One region of the Pseudarthrobacter sp. S3 genome, then DNA from elsewhere that is predicted to be linked to it. Evidence: predicted binding sites of a transcription regulator. Region 1 holds the regulator's gene; the other holds the start of a gene.

Region 1 (5,672 bases):
TTTGGCCTGCTTTGCGAGGGCGTCTTCCTGCGCACAGGCGGACAGGCCCAGGGTCAGGGCGGTCAGGGCGGCGCCGCCGGCAGCGAGCACTGCGCGGCGGGATGCGGTGCCAGCCGTTGTGCGGGATGTTGTCCGGTTGTCCATCACGTCAGGCTCCGGGGGTGCTGGCGGCGCCGGGAAGGAGCGCGGCAGCGGGCTCACTGTACTCAACACGCAGGAGCGAGCCGTCGTCGTCGAACACCAGGGAGGTGATGGACGTCAGAGTGCACTCGCGTTTGCGCGGGTCATGCCACAGCGGCTTGCCTTCGGCGCTGAGACGGGTGGCCCAGATGGGGAGCTGGTGGCTGACCATGACGGCTTCCGGACCGCCTGTGCCGTAGTCTCCGGCGGCCAGTTCGATGGCTCGGAGCCGGGCGTCCTCAACAGCTGCCCTGACGCGCGCGGCCTGTGCCTTATAAGGTTCGCCCCAGGAGGGCCGGAACGGGTTGACCAGGTGCAGCCAGTGCTTGGGCTTCCGGAGCTCGGCTTTGGTTACCTTTATGCCCTGGAAGTAGTTTTCCGCTTCGATGATGCGGCCCTCCGTGTGGATTTCCAGGCCCAACGCCTCAGCAGTGGGAGCGGCCGTTTCCTGCGCCCTGACCAGCGGCGACGCCGCGAGATAGACGATCCTGGCCCCGCGCGCGGCACGCTCGGCGAAGTGGTCGGCGAGCATCTGCGCCATTTCCCGGCCCAGCTCGGAGAGGTGGAATTCGGGCAGCCTGCCGTACAGAACGCGGTCAGGATTGTGGACCTCGCCGTGGCGGAGCAGATGGACAGTGGATTGGGGCATGTCTACCAGTTTCTCAAAGATGGCGTGCGATCCGAAATCTTCTACATCCAGTAGAACTCAATTTTTTGGAAATATGTTCCGAAACCGGGAACAGAACATGCAAATGCATGTTTATACTGGATGCAGCGGATAGTTGAGGATTCAACAGATGAAGCGTCAAGCTATCCGGATATACCACCTGACAAACCCTAAGGAGAAACATCATGGCTCTTCCCGCAGACGTCACCACCGGCACCTGGACCCTCGACAACTCGCACAGCGAGATCGCCTTCACCGTCCGGCACGCAGGCATCAGCAAGGTCCGCGGCCAGTTCAAGGATGCCGCGGCAACACTGGACCTCGCCGACAACGTGGCCGATTCCAAGGTCAGCGCCATCATCCAGACCGCCAGCTTCGACTCCGGCGATGTCAACCGCGACGGCCACGTCCGCGGCGAAGACTTCTTCGACGTCGAGACGTTCCCGGAAATCTCCTTCGTCTCCAACGGACTCGTGGCCAAAGGCAACAGCTACGAGCTGACCGGGGACCTCACCATCAAGGGGGTCACCCGCGCGGTTGCTTTCGAGACCGAGTTCAACGGCGTGGCTGTGGACCCGTTCGGCATGACCCGCGCCGGCGTCTCCGCGGAAACCACCATCAGCCGCAAGGATTTTGGCCTGACCTGGAACGCCGTACTGGAAGCCGGCGGCGTGCTGGTCAGCGACAAGGTTGCCATCAACCTGGAGCTCGCGTTCATCGCACCCGCAGCATAGTTTTCATCCTGAAGCACCCCGGCCGCCCTACCCCGGAATCTGGCGGCGGGGGTGCTTTGTTTTGTCCCCTAGGTACCGGCGAACCCGCGGTCTACAGTGAGACCCATGAGCAACAATGAAGTGCCACAGCCCCAGCAGCCTCAGCAGCCCGGTGCCGAGCAGCCTGGTCCCCAGCCGTACAGTCAGCCGGGCCCGGCCTACAACCAGCCGGGCCAACCGGGCGGCTTCCAATTTGCGATGCCTACCGACGGCCCTCACAGCCTTAATGACGTTATGCCCAAGGGCGGTTTCTCCGGCATGTTCAGCGTGACCGGGCTGCCCACCGAGCTCAAGATCTCGTACTGGATCTGGCTCATCGGCGGCATGTTGGGAGTCCTTGGCGGCCTGTTGGCAGTGCTGGGCTCGCTGGCGTTGTTCGTTGTGGCACCCGGGCTGGCTGCTGTGTTCCTCCTACTCATCCTGGTGGCCCTCGCCCTGGCCGCGGCCCAGATTGTCCTGGTCCTGAAGATGAAGGAGGGCAAGGAGTGGGCCCGACTGGCCCTCACGATCGTCGCAGGCGTTTCACTGGTGCTCGCCGTGATCGGCGGCAGTGTGGGCGGCGGCAGCGGGATCGGCAACAACTGGCTGGGCTTCCTCATCTCCGCCGCGGCAACCGTCCTGATGTGGCTGCCGAACTCGCAGGCCTGGTTCAACTCCGTCAAGGGACGCGCGTAGACGCATCTCACCCGGCGGGGATGTTAGCCGGGCTGATATGCGCGTTGACGAAGCTGGATAGACAGCTTGTGCGCACGAATATCCGCTGAAAACAGGGCCGTGGACGAACCGGGCTGACTTCCGCCCGAATACCTCTCTGGAATGATCCCCCGCGGCATGCGCCGGGGGTACGGTGGGAACTAAGCCGTACTGGGGGCAGGCCAGTTGGACTGCACCCAGCAGCCGAACTGACATCCGACCTGCAAAGGACCGCTCATGAGCACGCCTGTCCCGCCTCCTGTCCCGAACGAGCCTGAGCCCGGCAACCAACCGCCAGCCCCCCGATACGGCGAGAACAGCCCGCCGTTCGGGCAGCCCACGCCACCTGCGCCGCAGTACGGGCAGAACGCCCCGCAGTATGGCCAGCAGACTCCCCCGGCGCCGCAGTACGGGCAGAACGCCCCGCAGTATGGCCAGCAGACTCCCCCGGCGCCACAGTATGGGCAGAACACCCCGCCGTACGGACAGTCCCCTTACGCGCAGTACCCGTCAGAACAGCCGCAGGCTACTGAATCGAACGGAGTGCCCCGGCTGGTCAATATCTCGTTCTGGCTGCTGATCGGCGCGGGTGTTGTGTACGTCATCAGCCTGCTGATGGGCATCGGCATGCTTGATGATCCTCAGATCCGGAATGCGTTCGACGACGCCATGCTCAGCAGCGGCGCCACTCCTGCTGACTTCAACTACGAAAACTTTAAGGGCATCCTTGCCGGATCGCTCGTAGTCTTCGCGATTATCGGTGCGGGGTTGTACGCACTCGTGGCGTTCTTCGTCCGGAAGGGCAAGAACTGGGCCCGCATCCTCGGCACCGTTTTCGCGGCACTGTCCATTTTTGGCCTCTTTGGCGTACCGAGCTTCGGAACCCTGGGGACTCTGGCGGGGATCGCGGCCATCGTGCTGCTCTACCTGCCGGCGGCGGCCCCGTACTTCCGCAAGCCGCAGCCGTTCGCCAGCCCCTACGGCGCCCCGGGCAGCACGCCTGGCAACCCGTACGGCCAGTAGCAACACAAGGCCAAACCACACCCAAATGGGCGTGGACCCAACCAACGGCCAACGAAACTAGGCGGACTGGTCCGGGGTCTGCGCCCGTTGGGCGTGATAGGCGAGGATCTGCAGCTCGGTGGCCATGTCCACCTTGCGCAGGTTCACGCCCTCGGGGACCTGGAGCATGACGGGGGCGAAGCTGAGGATGCTGTGGACGCCGGCAGCCACCACGCGGTCGCACACGGCCTGCGCCACGGTGGCCGGAAGCGCAAGGACCACCATGTTGGCGCCCGTCCGCTGTAGCACCGCCTCCATGTCCGCGGCGTCGCTGACCCGCAGCCAGCCCACCTCATTGCCCACCACCATCTGGTCGGCGTCGAAAATGGCCACCACGTCAAACCCGCGGGACTCGAAACCGCCGTAACGGGCCAGTGCTTTGCCGAGGTTACCCGCGCCAACAATGGCGACCTTCCAGTCGTGGGTCAGCCCCAGGGCGGCGGAGATGTGACGGCTCAGGTACTGCACTTCGTAGCCCACGCCACGCGTGCCGTAGGAGCCCACGTAAGAGAGATCCTTGCGAAGGGTTGACGAGCTCACGCCCGATGCTTCCGCCAGGGACTCCGAAGATACCCGTTCGACGCCGTCGGACAGCAGCGTGTTAAGGGCGCGCAGGTAGATGGTCAGCCGTGCCACTGCTGCGGGCGGGATCTGCTTGGCCGCCTCTGTACCGTGGGCAGGCTGCGGACCGTGGCCAGGCGGTGTCCCCTGGACGTTCTCTGCACCTTGGACAGCCTGGGGAGATGAATCCAGTGATGTCACTATCCCCTCCATCCCATCGCGTCGTGACTCCACTCTAGAGCCCCGCCGCTAGTGCCAACAAAGCCGGCGTCATTCCGCGAGGCCGCTTTCCTATCAGGCCATGGCGCGTTGGAGGACGCGCTCCAGCCGGGCTTCGTCGATCTTCCAGAAATCGCGCTGGATTCCATCCACCAGAACCACGGGGATTTCCTCCGCGTACCGCTCACGCAGTTCCGGCAGCTCATCCACTAACTGTTCCGTCCACCCAAGTCCCAGCAACGCAGTAACGCGTCCGACGGCGTCGCGCGCGGCTGCGCACAGGTGACAGTCTGCTTTGGTGATGAGGACTACCTCGGGTTTTGCCATGCATTAACCGTAACGCCCCACTGGCACTGGCACTGAAATCCTGGCCGCCGAGTATTGACTAGACTCGTGGACATGCCCGAGGAGAAATACGTCGCTGTGGTGACCCAGCCGGATGCGTTGATGCAGACCGGCGAAGCCGCCTTCTTCGACGTCGATAACACCCTCATGAAGGGCGCCAGCCTTTTCCACGTTGCGCGCAAGATGCACCAACGCGGTGCCTTTACGCTGACGCAGGCTGCAGGGTTTGCGTGGAAGCAGTTTAAATTTGTGACGCGTGGCGAGAACATGGACGACGTGCACGCTGTCCGCGATTCTGCCCTCACCCTCGTTGCCGGCATCACGGTGGAAGACGTCAAGGCCTTGGGCGAAGAGGTCTACGACGAAATGATCGCGTCCAGGATCTGGCCCGGCGCCAAGGCACTGGCGCAGCAGCACCTCCGCGTGGGCCGGCGGGTCTGGCTGGTCACCGGCACCCCCATTGAGGTCGCCACCGTCATTTCCACCAGGCTGGGCCTGACAGGAGCCTTGGGCACGGTTGGCGAGGTTGCCGACGGCATGTACACCGGCCGCCTGGTGGGCGACATCCTGCATGGTGCAGCGAAGGCTGTGGCCGTCCGGGAACTGGCAGGCGCCGAAGGCCTTGACCTGAAGCGATGCTGGGCCTACAGCGACTCATACAACGACATCCCACTGCTGACCTTGGTAGGGCACCCGGTAGCCATCAACCCCGATGCCAGGCTCCGCCGCCACGCACGGGACAATAACTGGCCGGTCTACGACTTCCGATCCGGCCGACGCGCTGCCACCTTGGGCCTCAAGGCAGCAACGGCCGGTGGCGTAATTTACGGACTTTGGAAAGGCTTCGCCCGCATCCGCGGTCCCCGGGCATAACCGCCGCCGCAACTGTCGCCGTCGACGTTTCACGTAGGAGCGCATCGCGGCCGCTCACACGCAAAAAAATGCCCGCTGCCGGATAGGCAACGGGCATTTCACGCTTGTTGAAGTATCTCTACTTCTTATTACGGCGCTGGTGACGGGTCTTACGAAGCAACTTGCGGTGCTTCTTCTTGGCCATACGCTTGCGACGCTTCTTAATAACTGAACCCACGAAAGTTCCTCACAAACTAGATGCAGTACCTGTCTGATGGAAAAGGTCCGTGGACAGAGCTACAGAACTGAAACAACTGACA
Region 2 (5,672 bases), 950 kb from region 1:
AAGGCAGCACCGGCGGAACAGTTGAAGTTGCTCGAACTGCAAGGGCTGGACGCAAAACTCAAGTCCCTGTCCAACCGCCGCCGTGCCCTGGAAACCGATCCCCGGATCGAGGACCTCCAATCGGCCCTGTCCGTCGCCAACGGTGAACTCGGCTCCGCCAAGATGGCCGTGCATGACGCCGAAGCCGAGCTGAAGCGCGCCGAGGCCGATGTCGAGCAGGTTGCCTCCCGCATCGAACGCGACGAAGCGCGGCTCAACAGCGGGACGGGGCTGTCAAAGGACCTCGTGGCCCTGCAGAAGGACATCGCCTCCCTCAACAAGCGCCGCTCCGACCTTGAAGACGTGGAGCTGGAAGTCCTGGAACGCCTGGATTCACTGCGCGAGCGTCAGGCTGCCCAGCAGCTCATCGTGGACAACGTCCAGGGCTCCTTCGGCGGCATCCGCGCCGAACTCGATGAAGCCCTGGCCGAAGTGGCCGCTGAAGCGACCATAGTCCGCGGCAAGCGCGCCGAATTCGCTGAAGGCCTCGACGCCGGGATGCTGGCTATCTACGAAAAGACGCTGGCAAAGCGGGGCGTGGGCGCTGCCCGGTTGTTCCACGGAACCTCTGAGGCCTCCGGCATGAAGCTGAGTCCCGGGGACCTCGCCGAGATCAAGGCCGCCTCCGACGACGACATTGTGTTCTGCCCTGATTCGGGTGCCATCCTGGTGCGATCTGCCGAGTGGAACACTCCCGCCCCAGCTAACTAGCAGCCGATGCAGGGCGCTCTAACTGCCGTCGTGAACGCTCGGAACGACTGTTTGTGCTACCTGGTTGGGCAGGATGATGTTCAGGGCATGCGGTTTCCGCGCTGAACCATCCACCAGCTCGGCGTCCCATTTTTCGCGCGTGGCCTTCAGCAGCTGCCCCGGGGTCAGCGGGGCATTGCCGCGGCGGGCCAGCAGGTGCCGCGCCAGCTCGCCGCGGGTGTGTTTGGCGAAGTGGCTGACCACCTTGCGCACGCCACTGACCTCCGTAAAAACGTTGACGGCCACCGTCTGGGCCGGCGGCGGTGCCCAGGCGGCGGCATAGGTGCTGGAGCGGCAGTCCACGAGCAGATGCCCGGACGCCGACTCCGCGAGGGCCGCCGAAATCTTTGGCTTCCAGAACGAGGCGAGGCGGCCGACGTCGGGCAGTGCCGTTCCCATCGACAGCCGGTAGGCGGGCACACTGTCCGCGAAGTGGATGGCGCCCCACAGCGCCGAGATGACCAGCACAGATACATCGGCCTTCCGCCGCTGCGCCGGCGTCAGGGTTTTGTAGCCGAGGGCGTCGTACAGAACGCCGGAATAGATCTGGTGTGCCGGGGCGGCCGGTTCGGCGTGGAGCCGGGTGTTGCGTTCGACGTCGTCCTGCAGCGATGCGCCGACGCCCAGCAGCGCGAGGGCATCCTCATGTGCGCTGACCGTCCCCAGCGCCTCCAGGACTTTTGCCCGATAGGTGTTGAGTTCGGGGAAGCTCAGTGACGGCCAGTCGACGGCGGACCCGCGGACTGCGGGGGTCTTGCCTTCGGAGGGGGGCAGCAGAATCAGCACCGTACGATCTTACCGGCGACAGCGTGGCCTTCTGCCGGCGGTAGACTGGGCTGCGGATGGGTTGACTAGGCGGCCGCGCGTCACGCAAGTGGCTCGAGGAACGTCCGGGCTCCGCAGGGCAGGGTGGTGGGTAACGCCCACTCGGGGTGACCCGCAGGCCAGTGCCACAGAGAACAGACCGCCTGCGTCTTCCGGCAACGGAAGCTCAGCAGGTAAGGGTGAAACGGTGGTGTAAGAGACCACCAGCTTCCCGGGTGACCGGGAAGGCTAGGTAAACCCCACCCGGAGCAAGGCCAGACAGGACACGTTTGAGGGCTGCCCGCCCGAGTGTCCGGGTAGGCCGCTGGAGGGCGTCGGCAACGGCGTCCGTAGATGGATGGCCGCTACTTCCGCGCTGGTAACGGCACGGGAGCACAGAACCCGGCGTATCGGTCAACCCATCCAACACCTCCCGCCGGGCACGGACCCGCCCCGCATGTGAGTGATTTCACGCTGGTGGCGGCGGTCCGCGGGTCTGCTCCAGCCTAGAATGGAGAGCGAACGTAGAAGTTCTGCCGCCGGGTCTGCGTTCGCAGCCGGTGGCTTTTCTTTACGCTTCTCCACGGCACCCGGGATGGACCGCATCCTGCCGGTGCCAGAGCCCCTGGACAACATCAGGTGGCCGCCAACCGCTTACGACGACGTATGCGGCTGAACCGAGGAAGGTAGTTCTGTGAGCCAGACGTCAGATTCTTGTCTTGATACGTGGATGGGCCGGGAGGCTCTCGCCGAGGCCATGATTCCGGTGATTGGCCGGCTGTACCGCGAAAACAACGTGGTCACCAGCATTCATGGCCGGAGCCTGATCAACAAGTCCACCATGAACATCCTCAAAGCGCACCGTTTTGCCCGCCGCATGAGTAACACCGAGCTCCTGCTCGAAGAGACCGCACCGCTGCTGAACATCCTGGCTCAGCTGGAGCTGGGTGCGGCGGCTATCGACGTCGCCCGCCTGGCGGAGAAGTTCAAGGCAGAAGGCGACGGCGCCACCCTGGAAGAGTTCCTCCGTGCCGAGCTTGCCGATGTCGTGGGCAAGCGCGGTGGCGATGACCGGACCAGCACCGACGTCGTGCTGTACGGCTTTGGCCGGATCGGCCGGCTCCTGGCGCGCCTCCTGATCGAAAAGGCCGGTGGTGGCCACGGCCTGCGACTGCGCGCCATCGTGGTGCGCCGCGGCTCGGACAAGGACCTCACCAAGCGCGCCAGCCTCCTGCGCCGCGACTCGGTCCACGGTTCCTTCGAGGGAACCATCCGGGTGGATGAGGCTGTCAACACCATCACCGCGAACGGTGTCCAGATCCAGGTCATCTACTCGGATAATCCTGCCACGATCGACTACACCGCCTACGGCATCCACAACGCCCTGGTGGTGGACAACACCGGCCGCTGGCGCGATGCCGAAGGCCTGTCCCAGCACCTGCAGAGCAAGGGCGTTGCACGGGTACTCCTGACGGCGCCGGGCAAGGGCGCGCTGAAGAACATCGTGCACGGGATCAACCACGGCAGCATCAAGGACACGGACCGGATCGTGTCCGCAGCGTCCTGCACCACCAACGCCATCACCCCGGTCCTGAAGGCCATCAACGACAAATTCGGCGTGATCCACGGCCACGTGGAAACCGTCCACTCCTTCACCAACGACCAGAACCTGATCGACAACTTCCACAACGGTGACCGTCGCGGCCGCTCCGCCGCGCTGAACATGGTTATCACCGAAACCGGAGCGGCCACTGCTGTGGCGAAGGCCCTCCCCGAACTCCAGGGCAAGCTCACCGGCAGCTCAATCCGCGTCCCCACGCCGGACGTCTCGCTGGCCATCCTGAACCTGAGCCTGGAAAACGGCACCACCAAGGATGAGGTGAACGACTACCTGCGCCAGATGTCCCTGCATTCTGACCTCCGCAAGCAGATTGACTACATCGATTCGCCCGAGGTTGTTTCCACGGACTTTGTTGGCTCACGCCGCACCGGCATCGTGGACGGCCTGGCCACCATCTCCAACGACAAAAACGTCATTCTCTACGTCTGGTACGACAACGAGTTCGGTTACAGCTGCCAGGTAGTCCGGGTCATGGAAGAGATGGCCGGCGTCAACCCGCCGGCGTTCCCGGCCAAGGAAGCCGCTGCGGCCTTGGCCGCAATCGCCGTCTAGGCCGTTCGCCGGGCTGGCTGCCCGACATTCCCGGCTGATGCGCTGGAATCAGCCGGGAATCGGGACCACACTGGTGGCATGGATAACGAAACTCTCCACGAGACCACCCTTGAACACGCCCTCGACGTCGCCAAGGCCAACCACAAAGAAGCCATCAGGCTCCTGGACCAGGCGCGCGGGTCCCGGGCTTCCGGCGATGTCGGTGACGACCGGGTGCGGCAGCTCGAAGGGCTCCTCCAGGTTGCCGAAGAAGACCTGCGCCGTGTAGCCCGGGAGCAGTAGCCGGTCTCAGTAGTGGGCGGTATGCCCGGTCCACTTCTCCTCCCCGTTGTGGATAACTGCTTGGGTGTCGGTGGGGTGACCTAGGCTCTTCTGGTGCGTTACATTTCCGGAAGAGCTGGTTACCCATGACCGTCAGCTGGCGTGCCTACCGCAGCGCCCGCCGCCGTTCGAGGCAGTCCTGGGCCCTGCTGGCTGTGCTGGCCCTGGCTGCAGTCGGCTCCGCAGGATGGTTTTTCACTGCGGGGCAGTTCGCAGCGGCGGAACCAGCCATCGCAGGGCCCAGCGAGGCGCCCGTTTTCGACGGGACCTGGATGAAGCCCGTGGTGCCGGTGCATGCTGTACCGCAGGGGAGTGCCCGGGACGCCCTCGAGGGGCTGCCCGTCAAGGGCAGGGCTCCCAAGGACAACTACCAGCGGGAGGCCTTCGGGCAGGCCTGGCTGGACGTGGACCGGAACGGCTGCGACACCCGCAACGACATCCTTCGCAGGGACCTGACCGCCGTGGGCTTCACAGAGGGGTCCAAATGCAGGGTAGCGTCGGGTGCCATCCAGGAGCCGTACACGGGTAAAGCCGTGGAATTCCGGCGCGGTCCGGAAAGCAGCAAGGAAATCCAGATCGACCACGTTGTGGCGCTCGGAGACGCGTGGCAGAAAGGCGCACAGGCGCTGACCCCGCAGCAGCGCCAGAGCCTGGCCAACGATCCGCTGAACCTCATCGCCGCGGACGGTCCCGCCAACCAGCAGAAGAGCGCAAGCGACGCTGCTACCTGGCTGCCGAAGAACAAGAACTTCCGCTGCCACTATGTTGCCCGCCAGATCTCGGTGAAGGCGTCCTACAAACTGTGGGTTACGCAGCCGGAGAAGGATGCAATGAAGCGCGTCCTGGACTCCTGCCCGGACCAGCCAACCATCAGCGCCCGGTAATGCGTCGGCTCAGTGGCCGAACGGGTCCGGATCCACGCCGGGCATCCAGGTCAGCCCGGGCACACCCCAGCCGCTCTTCCTGGCCAGTTTCATGGCCTTCCGTGCATAGCGGTCCATCAGCCGGTTGACGTAAAGCTTTCCGTCGAGGTGATCGTACTCGTGCTGCAGAACCCGGGCGAACCATCCCGTGGCCTCGAACTCAACGGGCTGCCCGTAGCCGTCAAAGCCTTCCACCCGCGCCCACTCCGCACGCTTGAGCGGGTAGGCGCCGCCGGGGAAGGAGAGGCAACCCTCTTCCTCTTCCTCGGGGTCCGGCAGTGCGCCAGAGATCTTGGACAGGGTCAGCACCGGGTTAACCAGGACTCCGATGGGCGGGGCGCCGTCGTGATTGGCGTACTTGTAAACAAAAATTCTCTTGCCAACACCAACCTGCGGCGCCGCCAGGCCCACGCCGTTGGCAGCCTCGTTGGTTTCAAACATGTCCGCGATCAGGGCGCGCAGCCCGTCGTCGAACACCTCCACCTCAGCGGCGCGGTGGTGCAGCACCGGCTCTCCCCAGACGGTGATTGGCAGAACTGTCATCTCAGGCGGCCCTTCGTGCGTGCGGCGTGTCGCCGGCGTTTATGCAAAAAAGTGGAGGCCGTACCGGATATCCGGTACGGCCTCCACTGAACGGCAGTTACTGCCGCCCTATGAGGGTG

The links. Region 1 encodes Rex, which represses fermentation and respiration genes when NADH is low (regulators of the CRP and FNR family bind a similar motif). Its sites were predicted from a motif close to CTTGTGAANNNNTTCACAAG; they were not measured.
Region 2: the regulator Rex is predicted to act here: its motif matches at 2,050-2,069, upstream of ACQCSV_RS12325 (glyceraldehyde-3-phosphate dehydrogenase).

What each region holds. Positions count from the first base shown of each region.
Region 1 is NZ_CP189583.1:3,518,934-3,524,605, forward strand. Features, by position in the region: gene ACQCSV_RS16895 (TlpA disulfide reductase family protein) at 1-144, opposite strand, end outside; gene ACQCSV_RS16900 (histidine phosphatase family protein) at 149-829, opposite strand; gene ACQCSV_RS16905 (YceI family protein) at 1,033-1,581, shown strand; gene ACQCSV_RS16910 (hypothetical protein) at 1,687-2,295, shown strand; gene ACQCSV_RS16915 (hypothetical protein) at 2,551-3,336, shown strand; gene ACQCSV_RS16920 (redox-sensing transcriptional repressor Rex) at 3,394-4,137, opposite strand; gene ACQCSV_RS16925 (glutaredoxin family protein) at 4,231-4,482, opposite strand; gene ACQCSV_RS16930 (HAD-IB family hydrolase) at 4,555-5,373, shown strand; gene ACQCSV_RS16935 (30S ribosomal protein bS22) at 5,492-5,590, opposite strand.
Region 2 is NZ_CP189583.1:2,567,259-2,572,930, reverse strand. Features, by position in the region: gene ACQCSV_RS12340 (DUF7581 domain-containing protein) at 1-750, shown strand, start outside; gene ACQCSV_RS12335 (YaaA family protein) at 769-1,575, opposite strand; RNA gene rnpB (RNase P RNA component class A) at 1,633-2,019, shown strand; gene ACQCSV_RS12325 (glyceraldehyde-3-phosphate dehydrogenase) at 2,288-3,766, shown strand; gene ACQCSV_RS12320 (hypothetical protein) at 3,845-4,048, shown strand; gene ACQCSV_RS12315 (HNH endonuclease family protein) at 4,174-4,971, shown strand; gene def (peptide deformylase) at 4,981-5,553, opposite strand; tRNA gene ACQCSV_RS12305 (tRNA-His) at 5,669-5,672, opposite strand, start outside.